One region of the Pseudomonas hormoni genome, then DNA from elsewhere that is predicted to be linked to it. Evidence: predicted binding sites of a transcription regulator. Region 1 holds the regulator's gene; each other region holds the start of a gene.
The links. Region 1 encodes sigma-54, which starts transcription at its own class of promoters, with help from an activator protein. Its sites were predicted from a motif close to ANTGGCATNNANNTTGCTNT; they were not measured.
Positions count from the first base shown of each region.

Region 2: the regulator sigma-54 is predicted to act here: its motif matches at 2,650-2,669, upstream of glnA (glutamate--ammonia ligase).
Region 3: the regulator sigma-54 is predicted to act here: its motif matches at 2,400-2,419, upstream of glnK (P-II family nitrogen regulator).
Region 4: the regulator sigma-54 is predicted to act here: its motif matches at 1,624-1,643, upstream of KJF94_RS05525 (circularly permuted type 2 ATP-grasp protein).

Region 1 covers NZ_CP075566.1:253,958-258,168, forward strand. The annotation lists gene rapZ (RNase adapter RapZ) at 1-417, opposite strand, end outside; gene ptsN (PTS IIA-like nitrogen regulatory protein PtsN) at 420-884, opposite strand; gene hpf (ribosome hibernation-promoting factor, HPF/YfiA family) at 897-1,205, opposite strand; gene KJF94_RS01105 (RNA polymerase factor sigma-54) at 1,280-2,773, opposite strand; gene lptB (LPS export ABC transporter ATP-binding protein) at 2,958-3,683, opposite strand; gene lptA (lipopolysaccharide transport periplasmic protein LptA) at 3,683-4,211, opposite strand, start outside.
Region 2 covers NZ_CP075566.1:6,063,645-6,067,855, forward strand. The annotation lists gene KJF94_RS28250 (DUF4124 domain-containing protein) at 1-344, opposite strand, end outside; gene KJF94_RS28255 (DUF4124 domain-containing protein) at 341-850, opposite strand; gene glnA (glutamate--ammonia ligase) at 1,149-2,555, opposite strand; gene thiI (tRNA uracil 4-sulfurtransferase ThiI) at 2,884-4,211, shown strand, end outside.
Region 3 covers NZ_CP075566.1:5,494,493-5,498,703, forward strand. The annotation lists gene KJF94_RS25610 (secondary thiamine-phosphate synthase enzyme YjbQ) at 1-268, opposite strand, end outside; gene KJF94_RS25615 (ammonium transporter) at 482-1,819, opposite strand; gene glnK (P-II family nitrogen regulator) at 1,855-2,193, opposite strand; gene KJF94_RS25625 (accessory factor UbiK family protein) at 2,612-2,872, shown strand; gene KJF94_RS25630 (YifB family Mg chelatase-like AAA ATPase) at 3,135-4,211, shown strand, end outside.
Region 4 covers NZ_CP075566.1:1,186,451-1,190,661, forward strand. The annotation lists gene speE (polyamine aminopropyltransferase) at 1-240, shown strand, start outside; gene KJF94_RS05515 (hypothetical protein) at 464-697, shown strand; gene KJF94_RS05520 (ribonuclease E inhibitor RraB) at 916-1,257, shown strand; gene KJF94_RS05525 (circularly permuted type 2 ATP-grasp protein) at 1,676-3,085, shown strand; gene KJF94_RS05530 (alpha-E domain-containing protein) at 3,098-4,048, shown strand; gene KJF94_RS05535 (transglutaminase family protein) at 4,045-4,211, shown strand, end outside.

The DNA of each region.
Region 1 (4,211 bases):
GACCTTGAGATCGGCGAGGTCGGCAATTGGCCCGAGCAGGCTGGTTTCATCGTTGATCGCCTCGGCCAGCGAGCGATTGGCGCTGCTTAGCGGGTGACGACGGCGGGTTTCCGAAAAGCGCTTGAGCAAGGTTTCTTCGTCGGCATCCAGATACAGGACATCGCACTGGATATGCCGGCTGCGGACTTCTGCGAGCAGTTCCGGAAAACGGGTCAGGTGACTCGGCAAGTTGCGTGCGTCGATGGAGACGGCAACCAGCGGCTGCGCGAGCTCAGTATGAATCAACGCACGTTCGGCCAGTTCCGGCAGCAACCCGGCGGGCAGGTTGTCGATGCAGTAATAGCCGTTGTCCTCGAGAACATCGAGTGCGGTACTTTTACCTGAGCCGGAACGGCCACTGACGATGATCAAGCGCATGATTAGTGCCCGTTTTGCTCGTCCAGGACAACCTGATACAAGGCTTCATTGCTCGCGGCGCTACGCAGGCGATCACGGACTTCCTTGCGATCAAGCATGCTTGCGATCTGGCGGAGCAATTCAAGGTGCGCATCGGTAGCCGCTTCCGGGACCAGCAGAACGAACAGCAGGTCAACCGGGGCGCCGTCGATGGCGTCAAAATCGATGGGAGCGTCCAGGTGCATCAAGGCACTGATGGGCGAGGTGCAACCTTTCAGCCGACAGTGGGGGATAGCGATGCCGTTACCAAAACCGGTCGAGCCAAGTTTTTCACGGGCAATCAAAGCCTCGAAGACATCTTGCATCTCCAGAGCCGGCACTTCGCGGGCGATCAGATTGGCAATTTGCTCGAGGGCTTTCTTTTTGCTGCCGCCCGGCACGTTCACGAGGGAACGGCCGGGGGTCAGGATGCTTTCAAGTCGGATCATGGGTTGGGAGTGTTAACGACCGGTCGCGCCCTGGAGGAGGCTTTGGGTCTTTTCCTTATGCTTTTTGAGTTGTTTATCCAGCTTGTCGGTCAGCGCGTCGATCGCCGCGTACATGTCGGTATGTTCCGCGTTTGCGACCACTTCATTGCCGGGAATATGCAGCGTGGCTTCGATTTTCTGCTTCAGCTTCTCGACCGTCATCGTGACTTGCACGTTGGTGATCTTGTCGAAATGCCGCTCTAATCGTTCGAGTTTTTCGCCGATGTAGGTGCGAAGAGGTTCGGTCACTTCCAGTTGGTGTCCACTGATGTTGACTTGCATACAGCTTCTCCTTCGTTGCCAGTGCATAAAGCGGTAGATCAGATGATCTACCACTGGAACGCTGTGGCGTGGCTCTACATCAACCGCTTGCGTTCGCTCGAAGGCGCGATCCCGAGGGATTCGCGGTACTTGGCGACGGTGCGGCGAGCCACCTGAATGCCTTGTGCCTCCAGTAAACCAGCGATCTTGCTGTCACTCAACGGCTTTTTCTGATTTTCCGCAGCAACCAGTTTTTTGATGATCGCGCGGATCGCCGTGGACGAGCATTCGCCGCCTTCGGAGGTGCTGACATGGCTGGAGAAAAAGTATTTCAGCTCATATATGCCCCGAGGGGTATGCATGAATTTTTGCGTGGTCACCCGGGAAATCGTTGATTCGTGCATGCCCACCGCTTCGGCGATGTCATGCAGCACCAACGGTTTCATCGCTTCGTCGCCGTATTCCAGAAAACCGCGTTGATGCTCGACGATCTGGGTGGCAACTTTCATCAGGGTTTCGTTACGGCTTTGCAGGCTCTTGATGAACCAGCGAGCCTCTTGCAACTGATTGCGCATGAAGGTGTTGTCGGCGCTGGTGTCGGCGCGGCGCACGAAACCGGCGTATTGGGCGTTGACCCGCAGCCGCGGTACCGATTCCTGATTCAGTTCTACCAGCCAGCGCTCGTTGTCCTTGCGCACGATCACGTCGGGAACGACGTATTCGGCTTCACTGGACTCGATCTGCGAGCCAGGGCGTGGGTTGAGGCTCTGTACCAGTTCGATGACCTGGCGCAGTTCATCTTCCTTGAGCTTCATGCGGCGCATCAGCTGGCTGTAGTCGCGGCTGCCGAGCAAGTCGATGTAGTCGGTGACCAGGCGCTTGGCCTCGGCCAGCCAGGGTGTCTTGGCGGGCAGCTGGCGCAATTGCAGCAGCAGGCATTCGCCGAGGTTGCGGGCGCCGATGCCCGCCGGTTCGAATTGCTGGATGCGATGCAGGACGGCTTCGATCTCGTCCAGTTCGATGTCGAGTTCCGGATCGAAGGCTTCGAGGATTTCCTCGAGAGTTTCGTCCAGGTAGCCCTGATTGTTGATGCAATCGATCAGGGTCACGGCGATCAGGCGATCGGTGTCGGACATTGGCGCCAGGTTCAGTTGCCATAACAGATGGCTTTGCAGACTTTCACCGGCCGATGTGCGGGTGGTGAAATCCCACTCGTCGTCATCGTTGCTCGGCAGGCTGCTGGCGCTGGTCTGGTAGACGTCTTCCCATGCAGTGTCGACGGGCAGTTCGTTGGGAATGCGCTCGTTCCAGTCGCCCTCATCGAGGTTGTCCACCGTCGGGGCGGTTTCCTGGTAGGAGGGTTCTGAGACGTCGGCGTTGGGTTGCTGTTCGGCTTTGTCGGCCAAGGGGTCGGCGTTATCGAAGTCGTCGCCTTCTTCCTGGCGTTCGAGCATCGGATTGGACTCCAGGGCCTCCTGGATTTCCTGTTGCAGGTCCAGGGTCGACAATTGGAGCAGGCGGATGGCCTGTTGCAGCTGCGGTGTCATCGTCAGCTGCTGGCCCATTCTCAAGACTAGCGATGGTTTCATGGCAGGGGCTAAACACCTTATTCGCCGGCGCACATGCGCCATCCACTACAGGGCGCCGAAGCGCCAAACATAAGCAAATTATATGCCCGAAACTGCAGCGTTTGCCTAGAGCGCTGTAACAATAAAAAAGTATTGATTTTTTATCGAGACAAACGCTCGGACAACCAGCCAGACACCTCAGCGCTTACAGGCGGAACTCATGGCCCAGATAAACTTCTTTCACGAGGTCATTGGCCAGGATCGTGGCAGAGTCACCTTCGGCGATCAGCTGGCCATCGTTGACGATGTAGGCGGTTTCGCAGATATCCAGGGTTTCACGGACGTTGTGATCGGTGATCAGCACGCCAATGCCCTTGGCCTTGAGGTGGTAGATAATCTGCTTGATATCGCCCACCGAAATCGGGTCTACACCGGCGAAGGGTTCGTCGAGGAGGATGAATTTCGGGTTGGTTGCCAGTGCCCGGGCGATTTCCACACGGCGGCGTTCGCCACCGGACAGGCTCATGCCGAGGTTGTCGCGGATGTGGCTGATGTGGAATTCCTGCAGCAGGCTTTCCAGCTCTTTGCGACGATCGGCCTTGTCGAGTTCCTTGCGGGTCTCGAGGATCGCCATGATGTTGTCGGCGACCGAGAGTTTGCGGAAGATCGACGCTTCTTGCGGAAGATAGCCGATACCGGCCTTCGCACGACCGTGCATCGGCTGGTGGCTGACGTCCAGATCGTCGATCAGGACGCGACCCTGATCGGCCTGAACCAGGCCGACGATCATGTAGAAGCAGGTGGTCTTGCCGGCGCCGTTAGGACCAAGCAGGCCGACGATCTGACCGCTGTCGATGGACAGGCTGACGTCGCGCACGACCTGACGGCTCTTGTAGCTCTTGGCCAGATGCTGAGCTTTCAGAGTTGCCATTACGGGGCCTTTTGCTCTTCGGTTTTCTTTTTCGGCTGGATCACCATGTCGATGCGCGGACGCGACTCGGTCACGTTGGTGCCTGTGGCACGGCCGGCGCTGGCGAGCTTTTTGTTGGTGTCGTAGACGATTTTCTCGCCTTGGGTAACGTTGCCGTCCTTGTCGATGACTTTGGCGCGATCGATCAGCACGACGCGGTCTTGCGAGGCGTGGTATTGGATGGTGACTCCGTAGCCCTGAACCGGCTTGGTGTCGCCAGCGGTCTGCAGCTGCTCGAAGTAGGCCAGGTTGCCCACCGAAGTCACCACGTCAATGTCGCCCGCAGCAGTTCGAGTGATGGTCACAGTATTGCCTTTAACGATCATCGAACCCTGGGTAATGATCACGTCACCTTTGTAGGTGGCAATACCATTCTTGTCGTCCAGCTGGGCATCGTCGGCCTGGATGCGGATAGGCTGCTGTTGATCGTTCGGCAGAGCCCAGGCGCTCACGCTTCCCAGTGCTGCGCCCAGACCGAGCAAAATAGGG
Region 2 (4,211 bases), 670 kb from region 1:
AACAAACGGTAGCGATGACCCGGTTGCAGGCCGGGTTCACTGGTGATGCTGACGATCAACTCGCCAGCGCTGCTACGGATCGTGGCATCGGGCTCGGGCACCAGCACTCTGAGCAGGTCGTAGCGGAACAGGGGTTTGGTTTCGGTTTTTTTCTCGGCAATTACCGGCGCTGCGCCGGTCGGATTGGCGGACATGCGGTTGCTCGGCGCCAGCGGCACGCGTTTGGCGTTGCGGGAGCCGGGCTGGTCAGTGAAAACCCGATTGCCCTGGGCGTCGATGTAGGTGAAGACCTCGGCCGACACGGGCGGCACGATCAGGCAGGCGATCAACAGGCACCACCTCACGGCTTGTGCACCCGCTGGACGGTGAAGGTCACGATCGGGCTCTGCTGGACGACGTTTTCCCCTTCGATCACCTGGACCGCGAGGCTGTGGGTGCCGCGATCAATGTTGACCAGTTGCAGGATCGGCACGTTGCTCGGCTGGCCGTAAGGCTGATCGTCCAGCAACAACCTGAATAAATGCGGACCTTGCAGACGGGGTTTGATCAGCACGTTGACGGTGAATGTGCCGTTGTTGGCGCGCAGCGCCTCGGTGGTGGGCAAGTTGGTCAGCTCCAGCACCTCGTAGGCGCTGCGGGACTGTTCGCGGCTGGTGGTTTCGGCAGGTGGGGCAGGAGGTGCCTGGCGCTCGACGCTATTGAGCGGCGGTAGCTCGACCGGCTCCGCCTTCACGCCGTCGGGCGGTTGATTGCTGTAAGCGGTGTTACCGGCGGCGTCGGTGTACTTATAGATCTGCGCTGTGGCGGGCAGGGCGATCAACAGCAGCATCAATAGAAAACCACGACCCATAAAATCGACCAGAAACGAAAGCGTTGGATTGCAGCATAGGTCAGAGGCGGCGGTTGGCCCAAGTTGTAAACATTTGGGCATGATTTCCGAGATTCTTCAAAACCGCCGCATAACCCTGTGGGAGCGGGCTTGCCCGCGATAGCGTTGCACCAGTCAACATTGCTGTCGGATGTGCTAACGCCATCGCGGGCAAGCCCGCTCCCACAGGGTTTCTTCGTCAGGCCTGAATCGCGCCCACAAAAAAGGCCTCCCGAAGGAGGCCTCTTTTTGTCACGCCGCTTGCGCAGGCGCTACCGGATCAGCAGCTGTAGTACAGCTCGTATTCCAGTGGGTGTACGAAGGTACGAACCTTGATTTCTTCTTCGCTTTTCAGAGCGATGTAAGCGTCGATGAAGTCATCGGAGAACACGCCGCCTTTGGTCAGGAACGCACGACCTTTGTCCAGCTCTTCCAGGGCTTCTTTCAGGCTGCCGCAAACTTGTGGGATCTCTTTCGCCTCTTCAGGCGGCAGGTCGTACAGGTTTTTGTCAGCTGCGTCGCCAGGGTGGATCTTGTTCTGGATGCCGTCCAGGCCAGCCATCAACAGTGCGGCGAAGCCCAGGTATGGGTTGGCTGCTGGATCCGGGAAGCGAGCTTCGATACGGCGAGCGCGAGGGCTGGACACGTAAGGAATACGGATCGAAGCGGAACGGTTGCGAGCCGAGTAGGCCAGCATTACTGGAGCTTCAAAACCTGGGACCAGACGCTTGTAGGAGTTGGTCGACGGGTTGGTGAAGCCGTTCAGTGCCTTACCGTGCTTGATGATGCCGCCGATGAAGTACAGAGCGGTGTCGGACAGGCCGGCATAGCCTTCGCCAGCGAAGGTGTTCTTGCCATCTTTGGCGATGGACAGGTGAACGTGCATACCCGAGCCGTTGTCGCCGTACAGAGGCTTGGGCATGAAGGTCGCGGTGCGGCCGTAGGCATCAGCCACGTTGTGCACGCAGTACTTCAGGGTCTGAACTTCGTCAGCCTTGGCAACCAGGGTGTTGAACTTCACGCCGATTTCGTTCTGACCGGCAGTCGCCACTTCGTGGTGGTGAACTTCGATGACCAGGCCCATTTCTTCCATGGCGTTGCACATGGAGGTACGGATTTCGTGGTCATGGTCGAACGGCGGAACAGGGAAGTAGCCGCCTTTGACGCCTGGACGGTGGCCGCGGTTGCCGCCTTCCACGTCCTGGTCGGACATCCACGAACCTTGTTCGGAGAAGATTTTGAACATGGAGCCGGAGATGTCGGACTTGAACTTCACTTCGTCGAAGATGAAGAATTCTGGTTCCGGACCAACGAATACGGTGTCACCGATACCGGTCGACTTCAGGTATTCCTCGGCGCGCTTGGCGATCGCACGTGGGTCGCGGTCGTAGCCTTGCATGGTCGAAGGCTCGATCACGTCGCAAACCAGGATCAGGGTCGGCTCTTCGGTGAACGGGTCGAGAACAGCGGTGCTGTCGTCCGGCATCAGGATCATGTCGGAGGCTTCGATGCCTTTCCAGCCAGCGATGGAGGAACCGTCGAACATTTTGCCTTCTTCGAAGAAAGCTTCATCCAGCGCGTCGCGAGCCGGCATGGTCACGTGGTGCTGAGTGCCTTTGGTGTCCGTGAAGCGCAGATCAATCCACTTGACGTCATGATCTTTGATGAGTTGAACCGACTTCGACATAGTGTCCTCCGGGTGGATTAGGGCTGGTAGTGGTTGCCCTTAAATGTTTGTGATGCCGGCGCGAATACTCTGCCAAGGCAACCTGCCTCACAAGGGAGCAAATTGCATGCCAGTGCCCCAGCATGGGTTTTTTGCCCCAATATCACGCTTATAAAGGCACAAATCGCATTGCGGTGCAAAATGTCGCCCTACAATGTTGCGTCAAAATCAGTAAATGACCCGTTTTGGTGCGTCGAAAACCTTCTGCACATTAACTGGTTAAACCTTGAGCAATTTCCGCTATAATCCGCGCCCCCCTTTTTCGGCTGGCCCAGCGCGCGCTGTTTTCATGAAACTAATCGTAAAAGTCTTCCCCGAGATCACCATCAAGAGCCGCCCGGTACGGATGCGTTTCATCCGCCAGTTGGCCAAAAACATCCGCACCGTGCTCCGCGATCTGGACCCGGCCGTGGTGGTGAACGGTGTGTGGGACAATCTCGAGCTTGAAACCCGCGTGACTGAGCCCAAAGTACTGAAGGACATGACCGAGCGCCTGAGCTGCATGCCGGGCATCGCGCATTTCCTGCAGGTCGACGAGTACCCGCTGGGCGACTTCGATGACATCGTCGCCAAGTGCAAGCTGCACTTCGGTGATTCGCTGGCCGGGAAGATTTTTTCGGTGCGCTGCAAGCGCGCCGGCAAGCATGAATTCAGTTCGATGGATGTCGAGAAATACGTCGGCAGCCAACTGCGTCGTCAGTGCGGTGCCGCCGGAATCTCGCTGAAAGAGCCGGAAATCGAAGTCCGTATCGAAATTCGCGACAAACGGTTGTTCGTGATCCACAGCCAGCACAACAGCATCGGCGGTTATCCGCTGGGTGCACTGGAGCAGACGCTTGTACTGATGTCCGGCGGCTTCGATTCCACTGTTGCCGCTTACCAGATCATGCGCCGCGGCCTGATGAGCCATTTCTGCTTCTTCAATCTGGGCGGGCGGGCCCATGAACTGGGCGTCATGGAAGTCGCGCACTTCATCTGGAAGAAGTACGGCAGCTCCCAACGCGTGTTATTTGTCAGTGTACCGTTCGAGGAAGTCCTGGGAGAAATTCTCGGGAAAGTCGATAACAGTCATATGGGTGTAGTTTTGAAGCGTATGATGTTGCGCGCTGCTTCCCGTATTGCCGATCGGCTGGACATCGAGGCGCTGGTTACCGGTGAAGCGATTTCCCAGGTTTCCAGCCAGACGCTGCCGAACCTGTCCGTGATCGACTGCGTGACCGACAAGCTGGTCTTGCGTCCGCTGATCGCCAGTCACAAGCAGGACATCATCGACCTGGCCAACGAAATCGGCACTGCCGACTTCGCCAAGCACATGCCGGAGTATTGCGGGGTCATCTCGGTGAACCCCAAGACCCACGCCAAGCGTCCGCGCGTGGAGCATGAAGAGAAAGAATTCGACATGGCGGTCCTTGAGCGTGCGCTCGAGAACGCCAAACTGGTGCCGATCGATCGCGTGATCGACGAATTGGGCCAGGACTTGCAGATCGAAGAAGTCAGCGAAGCACTGGCGGGCCAGATCATCATCGACATCCGTCACCCGGATGCCGCTGAAGACGAGCCGCTGGAACTCGGTGGCATTGAGGTACAGACGATGCCGTTTTATGCATTGAACGCTCG
Region 3 (4,211 bases), 1.2 Mb from region 1:
CCGGGAGGTCGTCCAGGCCTTCGTCGTTATGCTCATAGCCGTCTGCTCCTTGTGGGATCAGACGATTGAAAAATCGTTCGAAGTCGCGACGTACCGCCGGATCGGCGTTCTCGTTGATGGTCAACGACGCCGAGGTATGCTGCAGCCACAAATGCAACAGACCGACCCGACACGCCTTGAGTTCAGGCAGGCCGGCGAGTAACTCGTCCGTTACCAGATGAAAGCCCCGGGGCCTCGCCCGCAGGGTAATCAGAGTCTGTTGCCACATACAGTTCTCCGCACGTTCGGGGCGCATTCTAGCGCGCTCTGGGAAAAAACAAAGGCCCTAATATTCCTTCAATCATGTAAGCCATTGGCCGCAGAAAAACGCCCGTCGTAAACGCCACTAAACGTGTACGAAAAAACCTTTCAGCAGTTCCTTCACTGACAAATTCCAGACAAAAAAATGCCCGGCAAGCCGGGCAAATTTTTATGCGCGTGTTTACAAGTTGTAGCCGCGTTCGTTGTGGAGTGCCAGATCGATGCCGACGGCCTCTTCTTCTTCGGTGATACGCAGACCCATGACGGCGTCCAGCACCTTGAGAATGATGTAGGTGACGATCGCGGTGTAGATCACCGTGAAGCCCACGCCTTTGCACTGAATCCAGACTTGTGCGGCGATGTCGGTGACGGTGCCGAAGCCACCCAGCGACGGAGCGGCGAACACACCGGTCAGGATCGCGCCGAGGATACCGCCGATGCCGTGCACACCGAAGGCGTCCAGGGAATCGTCATAGCCGAGTTTGCGTTTCAGCGTGGTCGCGCAGAAGAAGCACACTACGCCCGCTGCCAGACCGATCACCAGAGCGCCCATCGGGCCCACGGTGCCGGCGGCCGGGGTGATTGCAACCAGACCGGCGACCACACCCGAAGCAATACCCAGTGCACTTGGTTTGCCGTGGGTGACCCACTCGGCGAACATCCAGCCGAGTGCGGCGGCGGCGGTTGCGATCTGAGTCACGAGCATTGCCATGCCGGCAGTGCCGTTGGCTGCTGCAGCGGAACCGGCGTTGAAACCGAACCAGCCGACCCACAGCATCGCCGCGCCCATCAGGGTGTAACCGAGGTTGTGCGGTGCCATCGGGGTGGTCGGGAAGCCTTTGCGCTTGCCCAGCACCAGGCAGGCAATCAGGCCTGCCACACCGGCGTTGATGTGCACCACGGTGCCGCCGGCGAAGTCCAGCACGCCCCAGTCCCACAACAGGCCGCCGTTGCCGGACCAGACCATGTGCGCGATCGGTGCATACACCAGAGTGAACCAGATGCCCATGAAGATCAGCATGGCGGAGAATTTCATCCGCTCGGCGAAAGCACCGACGATCAGCGCAGGGGTGATGATGGCGAAGGTCATCTGGAAGGTGATGAACACCGCCTCAGGGAACAGCGCCGCCGGCCCGGTGAGGCTGGCTGGCGTGACACCGGCGAGGAAAGCCTTGCCCATGCCGCCGAAGAACGAATTGAAGTTGACGACGCCTTGTTCCATGCCGGTGGTGTCGAACGCGATGCTGTAGCCATAAATGACCCACAGAATGCTGATCAGACCGGTAATGGCGAAGCACTGCATCATCACGGAAAGAATGTTTTTCGACCGAACCATGCCGCCGTAGAACAGCGCGAGGCCGGGAATGGTCATGAACAGCACGAGGGCTGTCGAGGTCATCATCCAGGCGGTATCGCCGGAATTGAGGACTGGGGCCGCCACTTCGTCTGCCGCCATGGCCAGGCTGGGCATTACGAGGGACAACAGGGCTCCTAGCCCTGCGAATTTACGCAGAGTCATATTGTTTTCTCCTGGGGCGTTGGGTTTGTGGCGGCTTAGATTGCGTCGGTATCGGTTTCGCCGGTACGGATGCGAATCGCCTGTTCCAGATTGACCACGAAGATCTTGCCGTCACCAATCTTGCCGGTGTTGGCCGCCTTGGTTATCGCCTCGATAACCCGGTCCAGATCCTTGTCGTCAATGGCGACATCGATCTTCACCTTGGGCAGGAAATCGACCACGTATTCCGCGCCGCGATACAGCTCGGTGTGACCCTTCTGCCGACCGAAGCCTTTGACTTCAGTAACGGTAATGCCCTGCACGCCGATCTCGGACAACGACTCGCGCACGTCGTCCAACTTGAACGGCTTGATGATGGCAGTGACTAGCTTCATGAAAACTCTCTCCCGAATTGGTGGACTTGCCCCAGGAAAACAAACCCGACTCAAGTCTAAGCGCAGTGCCTGGCTTTGTAACGCATCGTCGGCCTTACCTGCCCGTCCGACGCCAGCTAACCGCTCCGTACGAAACACTTCCCCCGTTCCGCTTGGCGCACTGCATTCGTCACATCGACTGCATCAGTGCATGGGTCACTACCGACTAAGCAGAAAGCTTGCCATCTCGCCAAAAGCCCTTGATATCAAGCGCTTGCCTGCAACGGCGGGTTGCTGCGCTCGATTGCCCGATGCGTAACGCACAACAACAGTGCGATGCCGTCCGTCCGCATGCGCGAAAAGCGTGCATCCCTGCGGTCGGGATTGACTATAGACACTGCGTGATACACTGCCCGCCATTGTTTTAAGGACATTTCCCATGCTCGCGCCCAAAGACTTCCTCGACGCCCTGACCGGCACCGCCTCCCGCCTCTTCAGCGGCGACACCCCACTGCCGAAAAGCGAAATCGAAAGCCAGTTCAAGGCGTTGTTGCAGAGCGGCTTCAGCAAACTGGACCTGGTGAGCCGGGAAGAGTTTGATAGCCAGATGGTTGTGCTCGCACGCACCCGTGCGCGGCTGGAGAGTCTTGAGGCGAAGGTGGCGGAACTGGAAGCGAAGCTGAATCCGCCAACCGAATAACCCTGTGATTTGAAATACAGCCCCCCTGTGGGAGCGAGCCTGCTCGCGATGAACGCCAGAGCGCCGCGGTGATCCAGTAAACACGGGGCTTCGTTAACGACCATCGCGAGCAAGCTCGCTCCTACTAGTGGGCATTAGGTCTCGCTGAAGCTCGCAACATCCAGCCAAAGTTTGGCGCCTCCGCCCCCACGCTAAATCACCACCTTCGAACTACCCTTCAAAAAACCGCAGGAAGCGGTGCTCTTCAGCTCAAGGAATGACCATGTCCCTCTCCATCGTCCACAGCCGCGCCCAAATTGGCGTGGATGCGCCCGCCGTCACCGTCGAAGTCCATCTGGCCAACGGTTTGCCCTCGCTGACAATGGTTGGTTTACCCGAAGCAGCGGTGAAGGAAAGCAAGGACCGGGTGCGCAGTGCGATCATCAATTCGGGGCTGCAATTTCCGGCGCGGCGGATCACGTTGAATCTGGCCCCGGCCGATTTGCCGAAGGATGGTGGGCGGTTTGACTTGGCGATAGCCTTGGGGATTCTCTCCGCCAGCGTGCAGGTACCGACGTTGACGCTGGATGATGTGGAATGCCTGGGAGAGTTGGCGCTGTCGGGCGCGGTGCGTGCCGTGAGGGGTGTGTTGCCGGCAGCGCTGGCCGCCCGCAAAGCCGGACGCTCGCTGATGGTGCCGCGAGCGAATGCGGAGGAGGCATGCCTGGCATCGGGGCTGAAAGTCATCGCCGTGGATCACTTGCTGGAAGCAGTGGCGCATTTCAATGGCCACACGCCGGTTGAGCCCTACGCTTCCAATGGTCTGCTTTACGCCAGCAAACCCTATCCCGACCTGAATGAAGTGCAGGGCCAACTCTCGGCCAAGCGCGCTTTGCTGATTGCAGCGGCCGGGGCTCATAACTTGCTGTTCAGCGGCCCGCCAGGGACCGGAAAAACACTGTTGGCGAGTCGGTTGCCAGGGCTGTTACCGCCATTGGCAGAAAACGAGGCGCTGGAGGTCGCGGCCATTCAATCAGTCACCAGTTGCGTCCCTTTGAGTCACTGGCCGCAACGACCGTTTCGCCAGCCCCATCACTCGGCCTCCGGGCCGGCGCTGGTGGGCGGTGGTTCGAAACCGCAACCCGGCGAGATCACCCTCGCCCACCATGGCGTACTGTTTCTCGACGAACTGCCGGAGTTTGATCGCAAGGTGCTCGAGGTTTTAAGAGAACCGCTGGAGTCCGGGCATATCGTGATTTCCCGGGCAAAGGATCGCGTGCGGTTTCCGGCACGCTTTCAATTGGTGGCCGCGATGAATCCGTGCCCCTGTGGATATCTCGGCGAACCCAGTGGTCGCTGT
Region 4 (4,211 bases), 930 kb from region 1:
AGCCTGTTCCCGGACTGGCACTTCTATCAGGCGGCCGTGCCGACCTACATCGGCGGTTCGATGACATTTGCCTGGGGCGCGACCAATACCGCCTATCGCAAACTGTCCCGCGAAACCCTGCAGCAGCGCTTCGCCGGCAGCGGCATCATCACCCGCTACTACAACCCGGAAATCCACATTGGCGCGTTTGCCTTGCCGCAATACGTCCTGCAAGCGATCAATAAGCCAAGCAACGACTAAACTAAAGAAGTACGCATAACCCTGTAGGAGCGAAGCTTGCTCGCGAATGCGCAGTGTCAGTCAATACACATGTCGACTGATGCACCGCCTTCGCGAGCAAGCTTCGCTCCTACAGGTTCTGTGTTTTTTCATGCTTGCGTGCGGTAATCCGTTTGAACGATCAGTCGGGGCAAAAGTCCAGATAGTTGAAAGCCCATTTGCGGGTTTGTTCGAGGAGGCACTGATGCAAAAGTGGAAGATCACTTTCGTGGATGATCACGGCGAAACAGTCGACGAAATCTTTGAGTGTGATGAGTGCCCGGATAACGAGCACGCCGCGAAAATGCTCAAGGAGCGTCTTTTCCCCGTCGCCGCCGAACTGGATCTGAACGATCTGGAAGGGCGAACTGCTGACGCTACCGTCAAAAACCTCAAGACCCAGAACAGCATACAAATCCTCGGCATTACTCCCGTCTGATATACCCTCTGGCACACTCATGAAACACCAGGCCTTGGCAGCGGCACTTACTTGAGGCTACTCTGCAAGCGAGATCAGCGATTGGATCGCTAAGGTCTGGTCTTGTCAGCTACATGCTTGTTTCCCGGCGGCAACGTGGTTGCCGCATTGCCCGCACCATTCGGTTGCGGGCGTCGGGAGTACGGAAAGTCTATCCATCGGTTTGAGGAGGACGTTTCATGAGCACAGCCTATCAAGAAGACATCAGCAGCTCGGTGCTGCGCCGCATGAAAGAAGGCGGTTTCGACTTTTCACGATTCCATCCGATCGAGTTCTACGCCATTTTCCCGGACGAGGAGCGGGCACGCAGGGCGGCAGGGCATTATTCCGGCGAATCCATGAATGCACAGATCAGCGTACGCGACGACGGCGCATGGGCCCTGGAACTGAGCAAAGTGATGTCCGCCACCTACGACGGCATTGGCGACTTTGAGCAGGACTTCGAGGCAGTGGTCGAGCCTTTGGGCGGCATCATCGAAGGATGGGGCGTCAAGCAGGAGGTACGAGGGCTACTCGCATAACACTTATGAACAGCGACAACATTCACTAACGGCTGACCTTCGGGTTGGCCGTTTTAGTTTGCGCAGAATTCAAGGCCCAATCGCCGCCGAACCACCTGCCACACCACCGGGCACAAATCCCGAAACAAAAAAAAGCCGCCTGAGCAAGGCGGCTAAAAGGGAAGTTCGGTGAGCATTTACAGCGAATGTGCGGATTATCCGCGTCACCCCCCGGGCAGTGAAATCAACTCTGGCTATGCTGGTGATAGGCGAAAGCATTGCTTCGCAATGAAGCGGGGGCGATCAGGTTGGGGCATTTGCCGCACAAGTATGGTGCGGTGGATGCGCGACGAATATCCAACCGATTGATATCAAAGCGTTTATGCCGATGGCACGGGCCTTGCGAAGGCCTGTAGGTCCGGGTGACAAGGAGTACGGCATGATCCGCACCTATTTTGATGAGATGTACGATGCCGGCGGCCAGGTCCGCCCGCATTATCGGGAGTTTGCCCGTTGGCTGGCCGAGACGCCTGACGAGCTTCTGGCCCAACGGCGACGCGAGGCCGATCTGTTGTTTCATCGCGCCGGGATTACTTTCACGCTTTACGGGGACGAGCAGGGGACAGAGCGCCTGATTCCCTTCGACACCATTCCGCGCAGCATCCCCGCCAGCGAATGGCGGATTGTCGAACGTGGCTGCATCCAGCGGGTCAAGGCGTTGAACATGTTCCTCGCCGACCTGTATCACGAGCAGCGCATCATCAAGGCCGGCATCATCCCGGCCGAGCAAGTGCTGGCCAACGAGCAATACCAGTTGGCGATGCAAGGCCTGGATTTGCACCGGGATATCTATTCGCACATCTCCGGCGTCGATCTGGTGCGTGATGGCGACGGCACGTACTACGTGCTGGAAGACAACCTTCGTACACCGAGTGGCGTGAGCTACATGCTCGAAGACCGCAAGATGATGATGCGGCTGTTCCCCGAACTGTTCTCGGCCCAACGCATCGCGCCGATCGACCACTATCCGAACCTGTTGCTCGACACCCTGAAAAGCTCCAGCCCGATCGATAACCCGAGCGTGGTGGTGCTGACGCCGGGGCGCTTCAACAGTGCGTTTTTCGAGCATGCATTCCTGGCGCGGGAAATGGGCGTCGAACTGGTAGAAGGCGCGGACCTGTTCGTGCGTGACGACAAGGTGTTCATGCGCACCACGGACGGGCCGAAAGCGGTCGATGTGATCTACCGTCGCCTCGACGATGCGTTCCTCGATCCGCTGGCGTTCAATCCGGATTCGATGCTCGGCGTGCCGGGGCTGCTGTCGTCCTACCGCTCGGGCAACGTGGTGCTGGCGAATGCCATCGGCACCGGGGTCGCGGACGACAAGTCGGTGTATCCGTTTGTCACGGACATGATCCGTTTCTACCTCGATGAAGAACCGATCCTGAAGAACGTTCCGACGTTCCAGTGCCGCAATCCTTCTGAACTGTCCCACGTGCTGGCCAATCTTCCGGATCTGGTGGTCAAGGAAACCCAGGGCTCAGGCGGTTACGGAATGCTGGTAGGGCCGGCGGCGACAGCGGCGGAAATCGAGTCGTTCCGCGCCCGCATCAAGGCCAAGCCCCACGCGTACATCGCGCAACCGACGTTGTCCCTGTCGACCTGTCCGACCTTTGTCGAAAACGGCATCGCTCCACGCCACATCGACCTGCGTCCGTTTGTATTGTCTGGCCGCGAAACCCGGGTCGTACCCGGCGGTTTGACCCGAGTCGCCCTGCGTGAAGGCTCCCTGGTGGTGAATTCCTCCCAGGGCGGCGGAACCAAGGACACCTGGGTGGTCGAGGATTGAAGGAAGCCTGCCATGTTAAGTAGAACTGCCTCGGATTTGTATTGGATGTCGCGTTACCTGGAGCGGGCGGAAAACCTCGCACGGATGCTCGACATCAGTTATTCGCTGTCGCTGATGCCGCAGGATGGTCGCGGTGACGGTCTGCATGAACTCGCGATGCCCTTGTTGATCACCGGCACGCTGGACGACTACCTGGAGCGCCACGGAGAACTGCATGCCGAACGGCTGTTGCATTTTTTTGCCCTCGACGCGGCCAACCCGGCGAGCATCTACAGCTGCCTCGGTGCCGCACGGGCCAGCGCCCATGCAGTGCGCGGGCGCATCACCGCCGACATGTGGGAAAACATCAACGCCACCTGGCTGGAAATTCGCGGGATCGCCGATCAGGGCTTGAGCCGCTACGGCATGAGCCGTTTCTGCGAGTGGATCAAGGAACGTTCGCACCTGTTTCGCGGCGCCTCCTACGGCACCATCATGCGTAACGATGCGTTCCGTTTCATTCGACTGGGCACGTTTATCGAAAGGGCCGACAACACGCTGCGCCTGCTCGACGCCCGCTACGAAATGGCCGGAGATCAGGCCGAAGCGGTCAGCGATGGCACAGCCCACGCCTATTACCAGTGGAGTGCTTTATTGAGGGCGTTGTCTTCGTTCGAGGCCTACACCGAAATCTACCGCGATGCACCCGGTGCCCGGCATGTGGCCGAACTGCTGCTGTTGCGCGCCGATGTCCCGCGTTCGCTGCGAGCGTGCACCGAAGAAATCGACCAGATCCTCGCTCAACTGCCAGGCGCCAACGGTCGTCCCGCGCAACGCCTGGCGGCCGAGATGGACGCGCGCCTGCGCTACACCGGCATCACCGAAATTCTCGACGAAGGCCTGCACGCCTGGCTGACCGAGTTCATCCCGCTGGTGCGCCAGTTGGGTAACGCCATACACAGTTCCTACCTGGAGGCGGCATGAGACTTTCCATTAGCCACGAGACCACCTATCACTACGAAGATCAGGTGCGAGCGAGCATCCAGTACCTGCGACTGACCCCTCACGACAGCGAGCGCCAGCACGTGCTCAGCTGGCAACTCGACCTGCCTCGCCCGGTGCGCGCGCAACTCGATCCGTTCGGCAA